DNA from 2 places in the Diaminobutyricimonas aerilata genome. Region 2 is predicted to be linked to the other one. Evidence: predicted binding sites of a transcription regulator. Region 2 holds the regulator's gene; the other holds the start of a gene.
The links. Region 2 encodes LexA, which represses DNA repair genes until DNA is damaged. Its sites were predicted from a motif close to TCGAACANNTGTTCGA; they were not measured.

Region 1: a site for LexA is predicted at 3,487-3,502, ahead of CLV46_RS09790 (LysM peptidoglycan-binding domain-containing protein). Genes of this name have one in related genera too.

The regions. Positions count from the first base shown of each region.
Region 1 is NZ_PGFF01000001.1:2,025,137-2,034,921, reverse strand. It holds gene CLV46_RS09800 (class II 3-deoxy-7-phosphoheptulonate synthase) at 1-117, shown strand, start outside; gene pknB (Stk1 family PASTA domain-containing Ser/Thr kinase) at 163-2,112, opposite strand; gene CLV46_RS09790 (LysM peptidoglycan-binding domain-containing protein) at 2,162-3,388, opposite strand; gene CLV46_RS09785 (Rv2175c family DNA-binding protein) at 3,626-3,991, shown strand; gene CLV46_RS09780 (polyprenyl synthetase family protein) at 4,015-5,133, opposite strand; gene CLV46_RS09775 (DUF3040 domain-containing protein) at 5,213-5,590, shown strand; gene mraZ (division/cell wall cluster transcriptional repressor MraZ) at 5,924-6,355, shown strand; gene rsmH (16S rRNA (cytosine(1402)-N(4))-methyltransferase RsmH) at 6,456-7,409, shown strand; gene CLV46_RS09760 (hypothetical protein) at 7,406-8,068, shown strand; gene CLV46_RS09755 (peptidoglycan D,D-transpeptidase FtsI family protein) at 8,121-9,785, shown strand, end outside.
Region 2 is NZ_PGFF01000001.1:2,127,486-2,137,270, forward strand. It holds gene CLV46_RS10260 (CE1 family esterase) at 1-17, opposite strand, end outside; gene CLV46_RS10265 (SseB family protein) at 17-769, opposite strand; gene priA (bifunctional 1-(5-phosphoribosyl)-5-((5-phosphoribosylamino)methylideneamino)imidazole-4-carboxamide isomerase/phosphoribosylanthranilate isomerase PriA) at 770-1,516, opposite strand; gene hisH (imidazole glycerol phosphate synthase subunit HisH) at 1,587-2,219, opposite strand; gene hisB (imidazoleglycerol-phosphate dehydratase HisB) at 2,222-2,827, opposite strand; gene CLV46_RS10285 (histidinol-phosphate transaminase) at 2,824-3,909, opposite strand; gene CLV46_RS10290 (LysM peptidoglycan-binding domain-containing protein) at 3,945-4,304, opposite strand; gene lexA (transcriptional repressor LexA) at 4,536-5,210, shown strand; gene CLV46_RS10300 (ABC transporter ATP-binding protein) at 5,361-6,272, shown strand; gene CLV46_RS10305 (ABC transporter permease) at 6,269-7,063, shown strand; gene CLV46_RS10310 (sensor histidine kinase) at 7,135-8,295, shown strand; gene CLV46_RS10315 (response regulator) at 8,292-8,948, shown strand; gene hflX (GTPase HflX) at 9,016-9,785, opposite strand, start outside.

The sequences.
Region 1 (9,785 bases), 100 kb from region 2:
ATGATCGACGAGGCCACCCTCGCGACGCGGTACGAGTCGCTGTGCGACCCGCGCCTGAACCACATGCAGTCGCTCGAACTCGCCTTCCTCGTCGCCGAGGAGCTCAGCGCGATCTGATCCGCGGGATGGTCGCTCCGCATGCGTGCGGAGCGACCGGCGGGATCAGAAACCGGCGAAGTTGACGCGGATCGTGGACCCCTTCGGCGCGGTCTCACCGGCCTCGGGGTCGATGCGGCTGACGACGAAGGCGCCGGGGAAGGCGTCCGCGAGGCGGTTGTACTCGAGCTGGAAGCCCGCGGCGGTGAGTGCCTCCTTGGCGGCCGCCCAGGTGTCGCCCACGACATCCGGGACCTCGACCGGCTCGGGACCCTTCGATACGGCGAGATCGACCGTGTCGTCCACCCTGATGACCTTCGGCGAGCCGTCTTCGTTGGTCGTGATGATGCCGATGACGGCACCTTCCTCGATCGCGTCGCTGAACTGCTGCAGGTTCTGGCCCGCCGTCAGGCCGGCTTCGCCGAGCACGGCGGTCGCATCCTCGACGCTTCGGCCCGCGAGGTCCGGCAGCGGACCGGCGGAGACGACGAGGGTGATGGGGAGCTGGTCGCCGTACTGCGCGCCCGCGGCCAGGGGCGCGCCCTGCCCGTCGAGTGCGTCGAGCACCTGACCCTCAGGCACCTCGGCGTCGAACTGACGGATCGCGGTGCCCTCGGTCCAGTGTTCGCGGATGACCGTCTGGGCCACGCTCTCCTGCAGGCCGCGCAGCTCCTCGACGGCGAACAGCTCGCGACCCTGCGACACGAGCAGGGTGACCGTCTCGCCCGGTGCGAGCGCGGCCCCCGGCTCGGGATCGGTGCCGGCGACGCGACCGGCCTCGATCTCGATCGAGAACATCGTGCCGCTCGGGTCGACCTCGAAGCCGAGCTCCTGCAGGGCGGCGGTCGCCTCCTCCGGGGTGCTGTCGGTGACGTCGGGCACGGTGACGGCGGCACCGGGGCCGGCACCGAACCACCACCCGCCCACTCCGGCGGCGGCGGTGAGCACGAGGATGATGACGAGCAGCATCCAGCCCTTCGACCGGCGCTTGCGGCTCTGCACGGCGAGGCTCGCGGTGTTCTCGGTCAGGGCGGGACCGGTGTCGGCGGGTGCGGCGACGGCCGGGCGGCCGCCGAGGATCTGCGTCTCGGCGGTGGATTGCGTCGGCAGGGGCGCTGCCGCGGGCAGCACCATGGTGCGCTGGGCTGAGGTCGCCTGCGTCGGCAGTGCGGTGCGCAGCGACTCCTGCGTGTCGAGGAGCTGATCGAGCATGGCGCGGGCGTCGCGCGGGCGATGCTCGGGGTCGCGGGCGGTCGCCCACAGCACGAGCTCGTCGAGCTCGGCCGGTACGCGCGGGTTCTTCGTGCTCGGCGCGGGCACGTGCTCGTGGGCGTGCTGGTAGGCGATCTGCATCGGCTGCTCGCCCTTGAACGGCTGCTCGCCGGTGAGCATCTCGAACATCATGATGCCGACGGCGTAGATGTCGCTGCGGGTGTCCGCGATCCCGCGGGTCACGAGCTCGGGGGAGAGGTAGGCGATCGTGCCGAGCAGCGCGGCGCCCGTGGCCGTGTTCGCTGTCGCCGCGCGGGCGAGTCCGAAGTCGCCGATCTTGATGCGTCCGTCGTCGGCGAGCAGCACGTTCTCGGGCTTGAGGTCGCGGTGCACGATGCCGGCCTTGTGCGCGGCCGCGAGGCCGGAGAGCACCGCCTCGATGATGTCGATCGTCTGCTCGGAGGTGAGGCTGCCGTAGTCCTGCAGCAGGTCACGCAGGGTGATGCCGGGCAGGTACTCCATGACGAGGTACGCGGAGTCGCCGTCCTGGCCCTGGTCGAACACGTTCACGACGTTCGGATGCGCGAGGCGGGCCGCCGAGCGCGCCTCCTGGATGAAGCGCTGGGTGAACTGGCTGTCGTCGGCCAGGTGGTGGTGCATGATCTTGATCGCGACTCGGCGCTCGAGGCGAAGATCGGTGGCGAGGTAGACCGTGGCCATGCCGCCGCGGGCGATGCGGGAGCGCACCTGGTACCGGCCGTCGATGAGACGGCCGATCATCGGGTCCGTGGTGCTCGTGCTCACCGTTCGAGTCTAAAGATGAGCGGCTCGAACCGGACCCCGCCACACGGGGTCAGCGCAGTTCCGCGAGCCAGGCCCGCGCGCTCGTCTCCCACTTGGCGTACGCGTCGGGGTAGGCGGAGATCTGCACGGCCTGCGCGGCCTGCGTCACGCTCATCGACTGCCATCCGCGGATGTCGAGCAGACCCCGGGTGACGCCCTTGTTGGGGTTGCTCGGGCCGCCGTAGAAGAGCCGTGCCGCGTGCGCCGCGTCCATCAGCTGCGCCTTGGTGCCCCAACCGGTGCTCGGACGCTGCTGGAACAGCCCGATCGAATCCCGGTCCCCGTGGTCGAGGTTGCGCAACGACGACTCCTGCATGGCGGTGGCGAGCGCGATCACGAGACCGTACTCGCTCACGCCGAGCTGCTGGCCCACCCGCACGATGACCTGCGCGTTCGCGCGCATCTCGGCCGTCATCGGGGTGACCTTGCCCGGCGTGGCGACGGGAGTGACGTGCACCGCCGGCGTCGTGGCGACGGTGCCCGGGATGGTGAGCGTGCGGCCGGCGTAGATGACGCTCGACCAGCTCAGGCCGTTGGCGCTGAGCAGAGCCTGGGTGGAGACGCCGTGGCGTGCGGCGATCGCGCCGATGGTGTCACCGGATTTGATCGTGTACGTCGACGACGCGGGCGGGGCGGAGACGACGGGCGTCGAGACGACCGGAGTCACCGGCGTCGCGGCGGGCGCGGCCTGACCGGGGATGGTGAGCGTCTGGCCGGGGTAGATGATGCTCGACCAGGAGAGGCCGTTCGCACTCAGCACCGAGGCGACGGGCACGCCGAACTTCTGCGCGATGCGGGAGACGGTGTCGCCTTTGGCGATCGTGTAGCGGCCGGCGCTGCTCGGCGCGGGGGCCGGAGCGGGCGCGGGAGCCGAGGTCGCGGCGCTCGAGAGCTTGAGCACCTGGCCAGGGAAGATGACCGACTTCCAGCCGAGCCCGTTGAGCGCGAGCACGGACGCGGTCGACAGTCCGAAGCGGCCGGCGATGCTGCTCACCGTGTCGCCGGCGGCCACGCGGTAGCTCGAGGGGACGGCGGCGGGGCGGTGCGCGGCAGGGCTCGTGGTGGTGGCGACGGCGGTCCCGGCCGCGACGAAGGCGTCCTTGATCGCGTCGCCGATGCTCGACTTGCTCTCCCGCGGCTTCTCGTCGCGGTCGGTGTCGACCGGCTCGACGGGACCGGTCAGGTGCATCGAGACGGCCATCGAGCCCGCGAGCACGATCGGCATCGTCGCGATCATGCTCTTGCCCACCCGGACGCGCGTCGGCCTCGCCTCGGCTCGAGGCGTGGGCGTCAGGCCCGTGATCGCGGAGTGCGCGAGGTCGTCGTCGAAGTTCATCGAATTCCCGTTCTGTTCCCGGCCCCCGTCACGTTCCCCCGAACGCGCGCGGAATTCCGTCCCACGCTGTCACACGAGGGCATTCCTGTCAATCAAAGAGGCGCATGTGATTGGTGTGACTGGAGTGGTGCAGATCGGATGCCCGGCTCGTGGCACCCTGTGAGAGTGAGTTCCCTCGAACCCCGTTGGTTGACCGTTCCCCAGCTCGTCGAGATCCTCGGCATCGGACCGGGCCGCATCCACCGTCTGCTCGAGGAGCGCGCCCTGCTCGCCATCCGGCGTGACGGCGTGCTCTCGATCCCCGAGTCGTTCATCGTCGACGGGCACCCGATGCCCGAACTGAAGGGCACCCTCGTGGTGCTCGCCGACAACGGGTTCGACGACGCCGAGGCGATGCAGTGGCTGCTCGAGGAGGACGACGCGCTCGGCACGAGCCCGATCGCCGCCCTGCAGCAGGGGCGCAAGGCCGAGGTGCGTCGGGTGGCGCAGGCGCTCGCGTTCTGACGACCTCGACGACGCGGCGCGGCTCAGGAACTGCGGCGCGTGACGGTGTCCGCCAGTCGTGACAGTTGCGCGCGGGCGGTCGGGCCGAGTGGCGCACCCATGAGCGCCGACTTCGCCTTGTCGACGTTGTGCGCGATGATGCGCTCGACCTTGTCGACCGCACCGCTCTCGCGGATCGCGGTCTGCAGCACCTCGATCTGACGGCCGTCGAGCTCCGGGTCGCCGAGCAGCTCGTCGAGCAGCTGCCGCGCGCCGGCGGGAAGCGCCGGTCGAGCGAGCGCGATGAGCACCGTGCGCTTGCCCTCGCGCAGGTCGTCGCCGGCGGGCTTGCCGGTCACTTCAGGGTCTCCGAACACCCCGAGCAGGTCGTCGCGCAACTGGTAGGCGACCCCGAGGGGGAGTCCGAACGCGCGCACCGCCTCGATCTGCTCGGCCGCGGCGCCGGCGGCCGCCGCGCCGAGCGCGAGAGGCGCCTCGACGCTGTACTTCGCCGACTTGTACACGATCACGCGATGGGCCCGGGGAAGCAGGTCCGCCTCAGGCCTCGAGCGCCACGACGCCTCCTCGAGGATGTCGAGGTACTGCCCGAGGGTCACCTCCGTGCGCATCCGCACGAATTCGTCGCGGGTCGCCCGTGCCGCGGTGCGGTCCGCGAGCAGCGCGAGCCCCGCATCGAGCAGCTCGTCGCTCCAGCCGAGGAGCAGGTCTCCCAGTAGCAAAGCCCCCGACCGTCCGTAGCCCTCACGGCTGCCCGCCCATCGGCTCTCGCCGTGGATGGACTCGAACCGCCGGTGCGCGGCGGGGAGGCCGCGGCGCGTGTCGGAGTTGTCCATGATGTCGTCGTGTACGAGCGCGGCGGCATGGAACACCTCGAGCGCCGCGCACATCTCGACGATCGCCGGCAGGTCGCGGTCGTCCGGTTCCGGCAGGGGATCGATCGGCGTCGGCGCGGTGCGCACCGCCTCCCAGCCCCAGTAGCAGAAGAGCGCGCGGAACCTCTTGCCCCCGGCGAGCAGGTCGCGCGAGAAGCCGATGAAGGGTTCGAGATCGGGCGAGATCTGCGCCAGGTGTGCGGCACGATCGGTCAGAACGGAGTCGAGTCGGTCGTGTACGAGGTCGACTAACCGCGTACTCCCAGGCATCTGCCTAGCCTAGCCCCGGGGGCGGGCCTACAATGATGCTCTGATCGCCACGTGCACCCGAACGTGAGGGGAAACCGAGATGCCACTTTCCGAGCAGGAGCAGCGACTCCTCGACGAGATGGAGCGCAATCTCTACCGCAATGATGCCGACTTCGTCGCGACAGTCGGCCCTCGACGCGGGCGCCCCAACTACACCTCGCTGATCGTCGGCATCCTCATCGGGGTCGCCGGGATCGCGGTGCTCGTCACCGGAGTCGTCATCCGGCAGCCGCTCGTGGGAGTGCTCGGATTCGCGATCATGTTCGCGGGTGTGCTCGTCGCCCTGAACCCCTCGCGCCGGGCGCCGGCCGAGCCGGTGCAGCCCGCCAAGCCGCGCAAGGGGGCACCGACCCGCGGCGGCGGCTTCATGGACCAGTTGAACGACCGGTGGGAGCGCCGCCAGGACGGGCGCGACTGACCAGCTCCACATCTCGATGAGGGCCGACCTTCGGGTCGGCCCTTTTTCGTGCGCGCACGAGCCCGTCACCCCGGCCCTCCACCGTCCTCCACCGGGCCGCCGGGAACCGCTCCGCGCCCTCTGATGCCCGGGTGACCCGCCCCGGCGTGCTCCTCGCGCCGCTTCGGAGCGGTCGATGCCCTCCATTTCCCTCCACCGCCCGAATCCGCATGATCATGCGGATCTCATCGTGCTTATTCCCGAATTGGGGTCATTTGTGCCTTGTGAGTGGTGCAAAGTGGAGTAAAGTGGAGCTACCTCGAGACCCGGGCCGGAGAGTGAGGGGGTGCCGACGTGTTCCTCGGTACTCACGCGCCCAAGCTCGACGAGAAAGGGCGCATCATCCTTCCCGCCAAGTTCCGCGACGAGCTCGCCTCGGGCGTCGTGCTGACCCGTGGGCAGGAGCGATGCGTCTACGTCTTCAGCCAGCGCGGTTTCGAGGAGCAGCACGAACGCATCCGTCAGGCACCGCTCACGAGCCGCGCCGCGCGCGACTACCTGCGCCTGTTCCTCTCGGGCGCGAGCGCCGAGGTGCCCGACAAGCAGAACCGCGTCACCATCCCGGCGAACCTGCGCGCCTACGCGGGACTCGAGCGCGATCTCACCGTCATCGGCGCGGGCGACCGCGCGGAGATCTGGGACACCGAGGCGTGGAACGCCTACTACGCCGAAAAGGAAGAGGCGTTCGCGAACACCGAGGAGGAGGTGATCCCCGGATTGTTCTGATGCCCGGTCGCTGACTCCCAGCCGCCCGCCCTGGTGCACCTTCCCCGGTTCCAGGTCGAACGGATGGGGATCAGTGAACGGGACCGGAACCGGACACGCCATGGCCGACGACGACATCCACATCCCCGTCATGCTCGAACGCACCATCGAGCTGCTCGCGCCGGCCCTCGACAAGCCCGGAGCGGTTCTCGTCGACGCCACCCTCGGCATGGCCGGACACGCCGAGGCGTTCCTGCGGCGCTTCCCCGAGGTGCGCCTGGTCGGACTCGACCGCGACACGGATGCACTCGAGATCGCCCGGCGCCGGCTCGCGCCGTTCGGCGACCGCGTCGAGTTCGTGCACACCGTCTACGACGGCATCCTCGACGCGCTCGACGAACTCGACATCGCCTCCGTCGAGGGCGTGCTCTTCGACCTCGGGGTGTCGTCCCTGCAACTCGACACGGTGGAGCGCGGCTTCGCCTACTCGAAGGACGCGCCGCTCGACATGCGCATGGACGCGACGAGCGGCCTCACCGCCGAGCGTGTGCTCGCGGAGTACGACGAGGCGAGCCTGCGCCGCATCTTCTACGAGTACGGCGAAGAGAAGCTCGCCCCGCGGTTCGCCCGTCGCATCGTGGAGCAGCGCGCAGTGACGCCGTTCACCCGCTCGGCGCAGCTCGTCGACCTCATCGCGAAGGCGACCCCCGCGGCGGTGCAGCGCTCGGGTCACCCGGCGAAGCGGGTCTTCCAGGCGCTGCGCATCGAGGTGAACCAGGAACTCGCGGTGCTGGAACGCGCGATCCCCGCGGCGATCGACGCCCTCGACGAGGGCGGCCGCATCGTCGTGCTCGCCTACCAGTCGCTCGAGGACCGGATCGTCAAGCGCGAGCTCCAGGCCCGTTCCCGCTCGACCGCCCCCGCCGGGCTCCCCGTCGAGCTGCCGGAGCACCGACCCGAGTTGCGCCTGCTCGTCCGCGGCGCCGAACTCGCCGACGATGACGAACGCGCCCGCAATCCTCGTGCCACCCCAGTGCGGCTGCGCGCCGCGGAACGAATCCGGAGAGTCGCATGAGCGCCGCCCCCGCCCTTGTCCGCCCGCTGCGCCGCCCGGCCGAGGCGCCGCGTCCGCACATCGAGATCGTGCCCACCCGCGAACAGCGCCGGGCGCGCCCGAAGGTCGCCTACGCGGTGGTCGGCGTCGCCGGCATCTTCGTCATCCTGCTCGCCCAGCTGCTGCTGAGCATGGCGGTCTCCCAGGGGGCCTACCGGATCTCCGAGCTGCAGGTGCTCCAGCGGGAGGCCGAGCGGGACGTCGAGGAGCTGACCGAGAAGGATCTGCTCTTCGGCTCGACCCAGTACCTCGCGGCCGCCGCCGCGCAGCTCGGCATGGTGAGCAACACCCACCAGGCGCTCCTCAGCCTCCAGACCGGTGCGGTCACGGGGGATGCGACTCCCGCCAGCGCGGCGGACGCCGGAATCGTCGACGCCGCCGGTAACCTCGTCGGCAACGCGCTGGTGGGCGATCTGCCGATCGCCACCGGCATCGCAACGGGGACGGGGGCGGCGGATGGCGCGGCTCCGGGCGTTCCCGCAAGCGGAGGCGTCGCACCGGGCACGGTCGCACCCGGGACGGTCGCACCGAGCGCCGGTGCAGCGGGCGACGCGACACCGGGCGCCGGGGCCTCGGCCCCCGCGGCCGGCGGCGGCATCCCCTCTCCGGTCACCCGCTGACCTCCCGACGATCCCCTTCCCGACGACCCGCTGACCCGATCCTGGAGCCGCCGTGAAAGCACGTCGCAGCACCCGCGCCCGACTCTCCATCGCGATGCTCATCGTCTTCGCCGTCTTCGCCGTCTTCGTCGTGCGCCTCGTCGACATCCAGATGGTGCAGGCGAACGACCTCAACGCCGAGTCGCAGGGAAAGCGCTCGGTGCCCGACCGCACCTACGGCACGCGCGGTGCGATCGTCGACGCGAACGGCACCGAACTCGCGTACACGGTCACCCGTTACAACATCACCGTTTCACCGAAGGTCATGCTCGGCACCCACGGGGTCGACGACGACCTCATGACCAACCTGTCCGACATCGCCGCGCTCACCGGCCAGGACGTGAACGAGCTCGTCACCGCGCTCACCGCCGATCCGGAGTCGAACTTCGCGTACCTCACCAAGAAGATCGACACCGCGACGTTCCGGGCCGTGCGCGACCTCGACATCGCCGGCATCTACTTCGAGCCGGTCTCCGAGCGGATCTACCCCCAGGGCTCGATCGCCGGCAACCTCGTGGGCAACATCGGCACCGACGGTCCCCAGGCGGGCATCGAGATGACCGAGGACGCGTGCCTCGCGAGCGCCGACGGCAGCGCGGTCTACGAGAAGAGCGAAGACGGCGTGCGGCTGCCCGGCAGCACCGTCGTCACCGACGAGGCGAAGGACGGCGGCACCGTCCGCCTGACGATCGACTCGGACCTGCAGTGGTTCGTGCAGCAGGCCCTCGCCGAGCAGGCGATCGCGACCGGGTCGGACTGGGCGACCGCCGTCGTCGTGCGGGTCGAGGACGGCCACATCATGGCCGCCGCGGATTACCCGGCGATGGACCCCAACGATGTGAACAACGCCCCGAAGGACGCCGACGGCGGCCTCATCACGGGTTCCCGCCTGTTCGCGATCCCGTACGAGCCGGGATCGACGTTCAAGGCGATGTCGATGGCCATGCTCGTCGACCAGGGGCTCATCTCGCCCACCACCCGCATCACGGCGCCCGGCTGGTTCACCACCCCGACGGGGGAGCGGCTCACCGACGCGTGGGCGCACGGCGACATCCACTACACGATGGCGGGCGCCCTCGCGAACTCGTCGAACACGGGCATCTCGACCCTCGTGCAGCAGTCGGGCATGAGCGCGCAGCAGCGCTACGAGTACATGCGCAAGTTCGGGGTGGGCGAGAAGACGGCCGTGCAGTTCAACGGCGAGTCGGCCGGACTCTTCCGCGAGCCGCAGGACTGGGACGGCCTGAGCAACTTCAACATCATGTTCGGGCAGGGTGTCGCGGCCACCTCCGCGCAGGTCGCGGCGATCTACCAGACTCTCGGCAACGACGGCACGCGCATGCCGCTCACCCTCGTCGAGGGCTGCGAGCTGCCGGACGGCACGATCACGGACCTCCCCGACAGCACGCCGATCCCGGTCGTCTCGGGCTCGGCCGCCGACCAGATCGTCTCGGTGCTCGAGAAGACGGTGACCGACACGCCCATCGGCAAGCTCATCAAGGTGCCGGGCTACCGTGTCGCCGCCAAGACCGGCACCGCCGAAGTCGCGCGCTCGGACGGAAGCGGGTACGGTTCGGACCGCATCGTCTCCGTCGCGGGCCTCGCTCCGGCGGAGGACCCGAAGTACGCCGTCGTCGTGACCCTCGGCCTGCCGGATACGATAAAGACGTCCTCCGCG
Region 2 (9,785 bases):
GCCCCCGGGCGCCGCATCAGGCCGTCACGACCTGCAGTCGCATGCTGTCGACCCGCTCCGCGATGACCGCCGAGGCGCGGATGCGGTCTTGCAGGCGGGCGGTCAACGCGCGGACCTCGTCGCGTTCGAGTCCGTCGGCGACGGCGAGCCGCACGACGAGTTCCGGTCCGGCGAGCCGCGCCGCGGGATCCCCGGGAGCGAGCCGGACGGTCACGACCGCCGGTTCCGGCTCGACCGCCCTCATGAACTCGGCGAGCACCATCTCGTCGGAATGGCTCGGCGACCAGGCCTCCCCGCGGGCGATCGCCCATACGGCGGGACGACGGACGACGAACTCGGTGTCGGATCCGGGATCGAGCACGACGAGTTCCGTCTGCTCGCTCGCCGCCGCGAGGGCGACGCGCACGGCCTCGGCGGGCACGGGACGTGCGGTCGGGTTCCACCGGCCCATCGTCTCGACGGAGGTGAATGCGGGCAGCACGGTGCGTCCGTCGGGGCCCGCCACGGTGACGATGGAGAGTTCCTGGCTCTTGTCCACGAGGTGTCCGTGCTCTCCCACGGCGCTCTCGCCGAGCGCAGCGAGGAGCGGGATGAGCAGCCGGGCACCACGCAGCGCGTCGACGACCTCGGTCTCCCCGACCTCGTGGGCTATGAACCGGCGCAACGCTTCGAGCAGCGCCGGATCGGCCCGCCCGTCGTCGGCGGCGTGCTCGTTCGGCGTGAAGCTGCGGCCCGCCCAGGGCTGACCGGCCGAATCGGCGCCGGTCACTCAGTCCCCGGCGACGTCGAGCGCTTCGGCGAGCGTGAAGGCGCGCGTGTACAGCGCCTTGCCGACGATCGCGCCCTCGAGGCCGAGGGGCACGAGGTCACGGAGTTCGGCGATGTCGTCGAGGCTCGACACCCCGCCGGAGGCGATGACCGGCCGGTGCGTGCGCTCCATCACCTGGCGGAGCAGCTCGGTGTTCGGGCCGCGCAGCGTGCCGTCCTTCGTCACGTCGGTGACGACGTAGCGGGCGCAGCCGGCCTCCTCGAGGCGGTCCATGACCTGCCAGAGGTCGCCGCCCTCCTTGGTCCAACCGCGGGCGGCGAGGGTCGTGCCGCGCACGTCGAGCCCGACGGCGATCGCCTCGCCGTATTCGGCGATGACGTGTGCCGCCCACTCGGGGTTCTCGAGGGCCGCGGTGCCGAGGTTGATGCGCTTGGCGCCCGTCTCGAGGGCCGCCTCGAGCGACGCGTCGTCGCGGATGCCGCCCGAGAGCTCGACGTTGACGCCGCGGCAGTTCTTGACGACCTTCTTGATGACGCCGCGGTTGCTGCCCCGGCCGAAGGCCGCGTCGAGGTCCACGAGGTGGATCCACTCGGCGCCCTGCTCGATCCACTCGAGGGCCGCATCGATCGGGTCGCCGTAGTTGGTCTCGGTGCCCGCTTCGCCCTGGGTGAGGCGCACGGCCTTGCCGCCGGCCACATCCACCGCCGGCAGCAGGACCAGTGCCGGGGTGGTGCTGAACTCGCTCATCGCTTCGCCTTCCGCGGCCGGATCGCCGCAACAGGAACCAGATACTAGCCCACCTGCGGCGGGCACGCCGTCAGAGGCTGCGCAGCCAGTTGCCGAGCAGGCGGATGCCCGCGCTGCCGGATTTCTCGGGGTGGAATTGGGTGGCCGAGAGCGGCCCGTTCTCGACGGCGGCGAGGAACCGCGTGCCGTGTTGCGCCCACGTCACCTTCGGGCTCGCGAAGGGACCCATCGGCTCGAGCGTCCACTCCTGCGCCGCGAAGGAGTGCACGAAGTAGAACCGCTCGTCGTGGAGTCCGTCGAACAGCACCGAATCGCCGGGCGCCTCGACGGTGTTCCAGCCCATGTGGGGCACGACGGGCGCATCGAGCTCGTCGACGGTGCCGGGCCATTCGCCCAGTCCCGGCGTCTCGACGCCCCGCTCGACGCCGCGGTCGAACATGACCTGCATGCCGACGCAGATGCCGAGCACCGGCCGGCCGCCCGCGAGCCGGCGTTCGATGAGCTCGCCGCCGCGCACGCGGGTGAGCGCGTCCATGACGGCGGCGAAGGCGCCGACGCCCGGCACGAGCAGCCCGTCGGCCGCCATGACGCGGGCACGGTCGGAGGTGAGGTCGACGCGTGCCCCGGCGGCCTCGAGCGCCTTGACGGCGGAGTGCACGTTGCCCGAGCCGTAGTCGAGCACGGCGACGGTGGGGGTGGCCACGGTCAGAGCGCCCCCTTGGTGGAGGGGATGCCCGTCACGCGCGCGTCGGGTGCGACAGCCTGCCGGAACGCCCGCGCGAACGCCTTGAACTCCGCTTCGGCGATGTGGTGCGGGTCGCGCCCGGCGAGCACCGTGAGGTGCACGGTCAACCCGGCGTGGAAGGTGATGGCCTCGAACACGTGGCGCACCATCGAGCCGGTGAAGTGCCCGCCGATGAGGTGGAACTCGAAGCCGGCGGGCTCGCCGCCGTGCACGAGGTAGGGGCGGCCGGAGACGTCGACCACGGCCTGCGCGAGCGCGTCGTCGAGCGGCACGAGGGCGTCGCCGAAGCGGGCGATGCCCGCCTTGTCGCCGAGCGCGCGGGCGATCGCGGTGCCGAGTACGATGCCGGTGTCCTCGACGGTGTGGTGCACGTCGATGTCGACGTCGCCGCGGGCCTCGACCTCGAGGTCGACGAGCGAGTGCTTCGCGAATGCGGTGAGCATGTGGTCGAAGAACGGCACGCCCGTGCTGATCTGCGAGCGACCGGACCCGTCGAGGTCGATGCTCAAGCGGATGCTGGACTCGCTGGTCTCCCTGCGGAGCTCCGCGACCCGTTCTGCCGTCATGCTCTGATCCTACCGAGCGCCTCGAGGAACGCCGTGGTCTCCTCCTCGGTGCCGGCCGTCACGCGCAGGTGGTGCGGGATGCCGACGTCGCGGATGAGGATGTCCTCGGCGAGGAGCGCCTCGAAGGTGCGGTGCGGGTCCTCGACCCCGCCGAACAGCACGAAGTTCGACCAGGAGGGCAGCGGGGTGAAGCCGAGGGCGGGGAGGTCCCGGATGAGGCGGTCGCGCTGACCGCGGATCTCGTCGACCATCGCGAGCATCTGCGGGGCGCACTGCAGCGCCGCGATCGCGGCCGCCTGGGTGAGCGCGGACAGGTGGTACGGCAGCCGCACGAGGCGCAGCGCGTCGGCGATCACCGGGTCCGCGGCGAGGTAGCCGAGCCGCGCCCCCGCGAACGCGAACGCCTTGCTCATGGTGCGGCTGACGATGAGGCGCGGGCGACCGGGCAGCAGGGTCAGCGCGCTCGGGGCGTCGTCGGGCATGAACTCGGCGTACGCCTCATCCACGACCACGATCCCGTCGGTGGCGTCGTACACGGCCTCGATGACGTCGATGGTGAGCGGGGTGCCGGTGGGGTTGTTCGGGGCGCACAGGAAGACGAGGTCCGGGCGGTGCGCCTCGACCGCCGCGACGGCGGTGGGCACGGAGATCTCGTAGGCGGCGTCGCGCTCGGCGGCGATCCAGCGCGTGCCCGTGCCGGCGGCGAGGATCGAGTGCATCGAGTAGGTGGGCGGGAACCCGAGTACGGAGCGGCCCGGGCCGCCGAACGCCTGCAGGATCTGCTGCAGGATCTCGTTGGAGCCGTTCGCCGCCCACACCTGCTCGGGGTGGATGGTGCCCTCCGGTCCGCTGAGGTAGCGGGCGAGGTGTTCGCGCAGCTCGGTGAACTCGCGGTCGGGGTACCTGTTCATGCCCCGCACCGCAGACCCGAGGGCGGCGAGGACGTGGTCGACGACCTCCTCGGGGATGCCGTGCGTGTTCTCGTTGACGTTCAGCGCGATCCGCACGTGCTTCTGCGGGGCGCCGTACGGCGATAGACCGCGCAGGTCGTCACGGATGGGCAGCTCGTCGAGGGTGGTCACCCCGGAAGTGTAATGAGCGGACGCGGAGCGGCCGGTCAGTCGGCCGCGTAGGCGACCGGCACGGCGATGCGCTGACCGGGCTGCACGGCCGCGCCGTCGAGCCCGTTGAGTCCGATGATGTCGTCGACGACGTCGCGGGGGTCGACCTCGGGCGCCACCTGCTCGGCGATGCCCCACAGCGACTCACCCGCCTCGACCGTGACGTACGAGAAGTCGACCGCGCGCTGATCCGCCGTCGCGACGGCGTCGCCGCCGTTCAGCGCGGAGAAGACGGCGCCCGCCGCGAACGGCAGCGCCGCCGCGAGGGTGATGACGACGCGACCGCGACGGGTCAGTCGGAGTCGCGGGGTGCGCGTCGGTCGGGTGATGCCGGTAGGTGCGTAAGCGGTGCTCATCGGTCCTCCTCTGCGGACTCAGTCCGCATCGGGCGCTCGGCCGGGAGCGCCCGATGCGAAACTGTGTACCGAACATATCTTCGATCGAACAGAGTTTCAAGCGCAGAGCGCGTTTCGCCCGTTCTTCAGGCGACACGCTCGAACGGATGTTTCCCTGTGCGCCCGAAGGCGGATACAGTTTCGATTGTTCGAGAGACAGTCGAACAGGAGCCACCGACATTGGAGCGCGCGATGGACGAGACGACACCCGCCGGCGATCGTGCGACCCGGCGCCGCAAGAGCCTCAGCGACAAGCAGATGGCGATCCTCGAGGCGATCCAGCGGTCCGTCGCGAGCCGGGGCTATCCGCCGAGCATGCGCGAGATCGGCGACGCCGTCGGGCTGTCGTCGCTCTCGAGCGTCACCCACCAGCTCAACCAGCTCGAACTGAGCGGCTACCTGCGACGCGACCCGAACCGTCCGCGGGCCCTCGAGGTGCTCATCGACGTGCCCTCGACCTCCGACGCGGAGCCCGCCACCTCGACCATCGGAGACGCCGCCCTGGTGCCGCTTGTCGGCCGCATCGCGGCGGGCATCCCGATCACCGCGGAGCAGCAGGTGGACGAGGTGTTCCCGCTCCCCCGCCAGCTCGTGGGCAAGGGCGAGCTGTTCATGCTCAAGGTCGTCGGCGAGTCGATGATCGACGCCGCGATCTGCGACGGCGACTGGGTCGTCGTGCGCCAGCAGAACACCGCCGAGAACGGCGAGATCGTCGCCGCGATGCTCGACGACGAGGCCACCGTCAAGGTGTTCCGTCAGCGCGACGGCCACACCTGGCTGCTGCCGCGCAACAGCGCGTTCGAACCGATCCTCGGCGACTACGCGCAAGTGCTCGGCAAGGTCGTCGCCGTGCTGCGTTCGGTCTGAGACCCTCGTCGGGTCGGCGCCCGGCGCGGCGTCGTACCGCGGTGCCATCCGGGCCCGCAGAGATCCGTCCGTCCTCCGACGAGCGCACCGCGCCCGATCCGTAGCGTTCACCGTGCCCGCATCCCGCGGAGCAGACAGACGGAGGACGACATGATCGAGGCACACGGCCTCACCAAGCGGTACGGGCCGAAGACCGCGGTCGACGGCATCGACTTCACCATCCCGCCGGGGCGGGTCACCGGCTTCCTCGGGCCGAACGGCGCCGGCAAGTCCACCACCATGCGGATGATCGTCGGCCTGGATCGTCCGGACGCCGGCAGCGTGCTCGTGTCGGGCAGTCCCTACGCCCGGCTGCGTGCCCCGCTGCACGAGGTGGGCGTGCTGCTCGACGCGAAGGCCGTGCATCCGGGCCGCACTGCCGAGAAGCACCTGCTGGCTCTCGCCGCGACCCACCGCATCCCCCGCCGCCGGGTGCGCGAGGTCATCGAACTCACCGGCCTCGAGACAGTCGCCCGCAAACGCGTGGGCGGGTTCTCGCTCGGTATGGGGCAGCGCCTCGGCATCGCCGCGGCGATGCTCGGCGATCCGCGCGTACTCATCCTCGACGAACCGGTCAACGGCCTCGACCCCGAAGGCGTGCGCTGGGTGCGGATGCTGCTGCGGCACCTCGCGAGCGAGGGACGCACGGTGCTGCTCTCCTCGCACCTGATGAGCGAGATGGCTCAGACGGCCGACCACCTCATCGTGATCGGCCGGGGTCGCGTGCTCGCTGACGCTCCCGTCGATCAGGTCGTCGGTGCCGGAACGACGCTCGTGCGCGTGCGCACACCCCGTCCCGATGCCTTGACCGCCGCCCTCCCGGGCGTGCAGATCGCGGTCGCGGAGGACGGCGCCCTCGAGGCGACCGGCGCGACCCCCGAGCAGATCGGCGACGCCGCGGCGCGCGCGGGGATCCCGCTGCACGAACTCACCACGGTCGCGGGCTCCCTCGAGGACGCCTATCTCGACCTCACCCGGGACGCCGTCGAATACGGCTCGGCAGCGATCGGGGCGACCCGATGAGCGCCGCGATCGTGGACCGTCGCGGGGTGAGCTCCGCCGGGGTGGTCGCCGGGGAGTGGATCAAGCTCTCGTCGCTGCGTTCGACCGTGTGGCTCCTCGCCGTGACCGTCGTGGTCTCGATCGGGTTCGGGCTGCTGCTGGCCTCGACCGCCCCGTTCCCGCCCGGACCCGTTCCGGTCGAGGAGCGTGCGGCGTTCGTCGCCCCCGTGTTCGGTGCCGGCGTGCTGTTCACGCAACTGATCGCCGCGGTACTCGGCGTGCTCACCATGAGCGGCGAGTACTCCTCCGGCATGGTGCGGTCGAGCATGACGGCCGTTCCGCGGCGCATCCCGGTGCTCGCGGCGAAGGCCGTCGTGCTCGGGGTGACCGTGTGGGTCGTCGCGGCGTTGAGCGGCTTCGGCGGCTACCTCGCCACCTTGCCGGCCCTCGCCGAACGCGGCCTCGACGTGCCGCTCACCGACCCCACGCTGCTCGGCCAGCTGCTGGGCGGACCGACCTACCTCGCCCTCGTGGCGCTCTTCGCCCTCGGAGTCGGCACGCTGCTGCGGTCGAGCGCCGGAGGGATCATCGTGGTCATCGCGGTCATTCTCGTCCTGCCCGTGCTCGTCGTGCTGCTGCCGGCCGAGATCGCGGAGGCCGTGACGCCCGCGCTGCTGCCGACCGCCGGCGAACAGATCGTGGGCTTCGGTCGCGGGGTGCTGGAATACTGGCAGGCGATGGCGGTCGCCGTCGCGTGGGCCGCGGGCTCGCTCGTGCCGGCCGCCCTGGTGCTGAAGCGGAGGGACGTCTGAGCGACCGACCGCAGAGCGGCCCCGTCGACGCATCGTCGGCGGGGCCGCTCGAGCTGCCGCGGCCACCGGGAGTGCTGCGGCGCTTCTTCGCGGCGCACCCGAACGCGACCGACATCATCGTCGCGTCGCTCTACGCGCTCTCGACACTCGTCTGGATCGTGGGCTCGTCGACTTGGGCGGTCGCGGTGCTGCCCGCGCTCGTCTGGGTGGTCGCCGTGCTCGGACGCCGACGCTATCCCGTCGCGGCGGTCGTCGTCTCGAGCGTGACGACCTTCATCGCGTTCGCCATCACGGAGCAGGGCGACATCATCGCGCCGCTGCTCATCGTCTACGCCGGTGCGGTGTACCTGGCGCCGTGGCTCGCGTGGGCGGGATTCGGATCGCACACCGTCGCGACACTGCTCGGCATGGCCGTCGGCGTCTCGGCCGGCACCTCCACCGCCACCTCACAGGGTCCGGTCTCGCTCGTCTGGCTCGCGGTCATCCCCTACACCGCACTGCTGCTCATCGCCGTGCTCATCGGGGTCAACGTGGGCAACCGCCGCCGATACCTCATGGCGCTCGTCGACCGGGCGGAACGCCTCGCCCGGGAACGGGATCAGCAGGCGGAGCTCGCCGCCGCGGCGGAACGGGCGCGGATCGCCCGGGAGATGCACGACGTCGTCTCCCACGGACTCACGGTCGTCATCGCCCTCTCCGAGGGCGCCGCGGCGACCGTCGCCCGCGATCCGGCCGCCGCGGAGGACCTCATGCGGAGGGCGGCCAGCGGGGGTCGGGAGGCCCTCGCGGAGATGCGCCGCATGCTGGGCGTGCTCGGCAGCGACGCCGGCACCGCCCCGCAGCCGCGGCTCGACGACCTCGACGCGGTCGTCCGCACCGCACGTGAGGCCGGCCTCGCCGTCGACTACCGGGTGAAGGGCACGCCACCCTCCGATGCGGCCCTGCAGCTCGCCGTCTACCGGGTGGTGCAGGAGGCGGTGACCAACGTGTTGCGCCACGGGGTCGGCGCGGGCTCCGTCACCATCGACATCGAGGCGCGACCCGACGAGACCGAGGTCGTCGTCATCAACGACGGGCCACGCGTGGCACCCGGCTCCGACAGCGGCGGTCGCGGGCTGCTCGGGATGCGCGAGCGCGCGGCACTGTACAACGGGACCGTCGACGTCGGGCCCCGCGAGACCGGAGGATGGCGGGTGCACGTCGTACTCCACCACCCGGAGAGGAACAGATGACCATCCGCATCGCCCTCGTCGACGACCAGGACCTGCTGCGACTCGGCTTCCGCATGGTGCTGCAGGCCGAGCCCGACCTCGAGGTCGTGGGCGAGGCCGCGAGCGGCCGGACGGCGCTGACCATGGTCGCCCAGGCCCGCCCGGACGTGGTGCTCATGGACGTGCGGATGCCCGACGGCGACGGCATCGAGGCGACCCGGCGCATCGCCCAGGACCACCCGGACACGCGCGTGCTCATCCTCACCACCTTCGACCTCGACGAGTACGCCTTCGCCGGATTGCGCGCCGGAGCGAGCGGATTCCTGCTCAAGGACACCCGGCCGGCCGAACTGCTCTCGGCCATCCGCGCCGTGGCCGCCGGGGATGCGGCGGTCTCCCCGCGGGTCACCCGGCGCATGCTCGAGCTGTTCGGGGACCGACTGCAGCCCGATACCCCGGTCGTCGACGACCGTCTCGACGCCCTCACCGAGCGGGAGCGGCAGGTGCTCGTGGCGATGGCGGAGGGCCTGAGCAACGGCGAGATCGCCGAGCGCTTCTTCGTGTCCGAGTCGACGGTCAAGACGCACGTCGGCCGGGTGCTCGCGAAACTCGCGCTGCGCGACCGCGTGCACGCGGTGATCCTCGCCTACGAGACGGGACTCGTGCGGCCCTGACGTGTCCCCCGCACGCGACGACGCCCGCCCGGTCGGGAGACCGGACGGGCGTCGGGAAGCCGCTCCGTCAGCTGACGACGACGGTGCCACCCTGACGCAGCGCATCCGCGGTGCCGGGGTCGACACGCACGTGCAGGCGGGTGCCGAGCTCGTCGTAGTCCGTGGACAGCACGACACCGCGATGGTGCGCGAGGGCCACCAGGTCGCCGCGATCGAACGGCACCACGACGTCGAGTTCGACCGGAGGGGTCGGCAGGAGCTCGCCGATACGGGCGAACAGCTCGTCGACGCCCTCCCCCGTGCGCGCCGAGACGAAGATCGCCTGCGGCTCGAGACCGCGCAGCACGAGCCGCGTGTCGTCGTCGACGAGGTCGGACTTGTTGAAGACGACGATCTCGGGGATGTCGCGGGCACCTGCCTCGCCGATGACGTCGCGCACCGTCGCGATCTGGCTGCCCGGGTCGGGGTGGGATCCGTCGACGACGTGCACGAGCACGTCGGCGAGCGCGACCTCCTCGAGCGTCGAGCGGAACGCCTCGACGAGCTGGTGCGGCAGGTTGCGCACGAAGCCGACCGTGTCGGCGATCGTGAACTCGCGGCCGTCCTCGGTGCGCGAACGGCGCACCGTCGCATCGAGGGTCGCGAACAGGGCGTTCTCGACGAGCACCCCGGCGCGGGTGATGCGGTTCAGCAAGCTCGACTTGCCGGCGTTCGTGTAGCCGGCGATCGCGACGGCGGGCACGGCGAACCGTTCGCGGTTCGCCCGCTTCGCCTCGCGCGCGGGCGTGAAGCCCTTGATCTGCTTGCGCAACCGCGCCATCCGGGTGTGGATGCGGC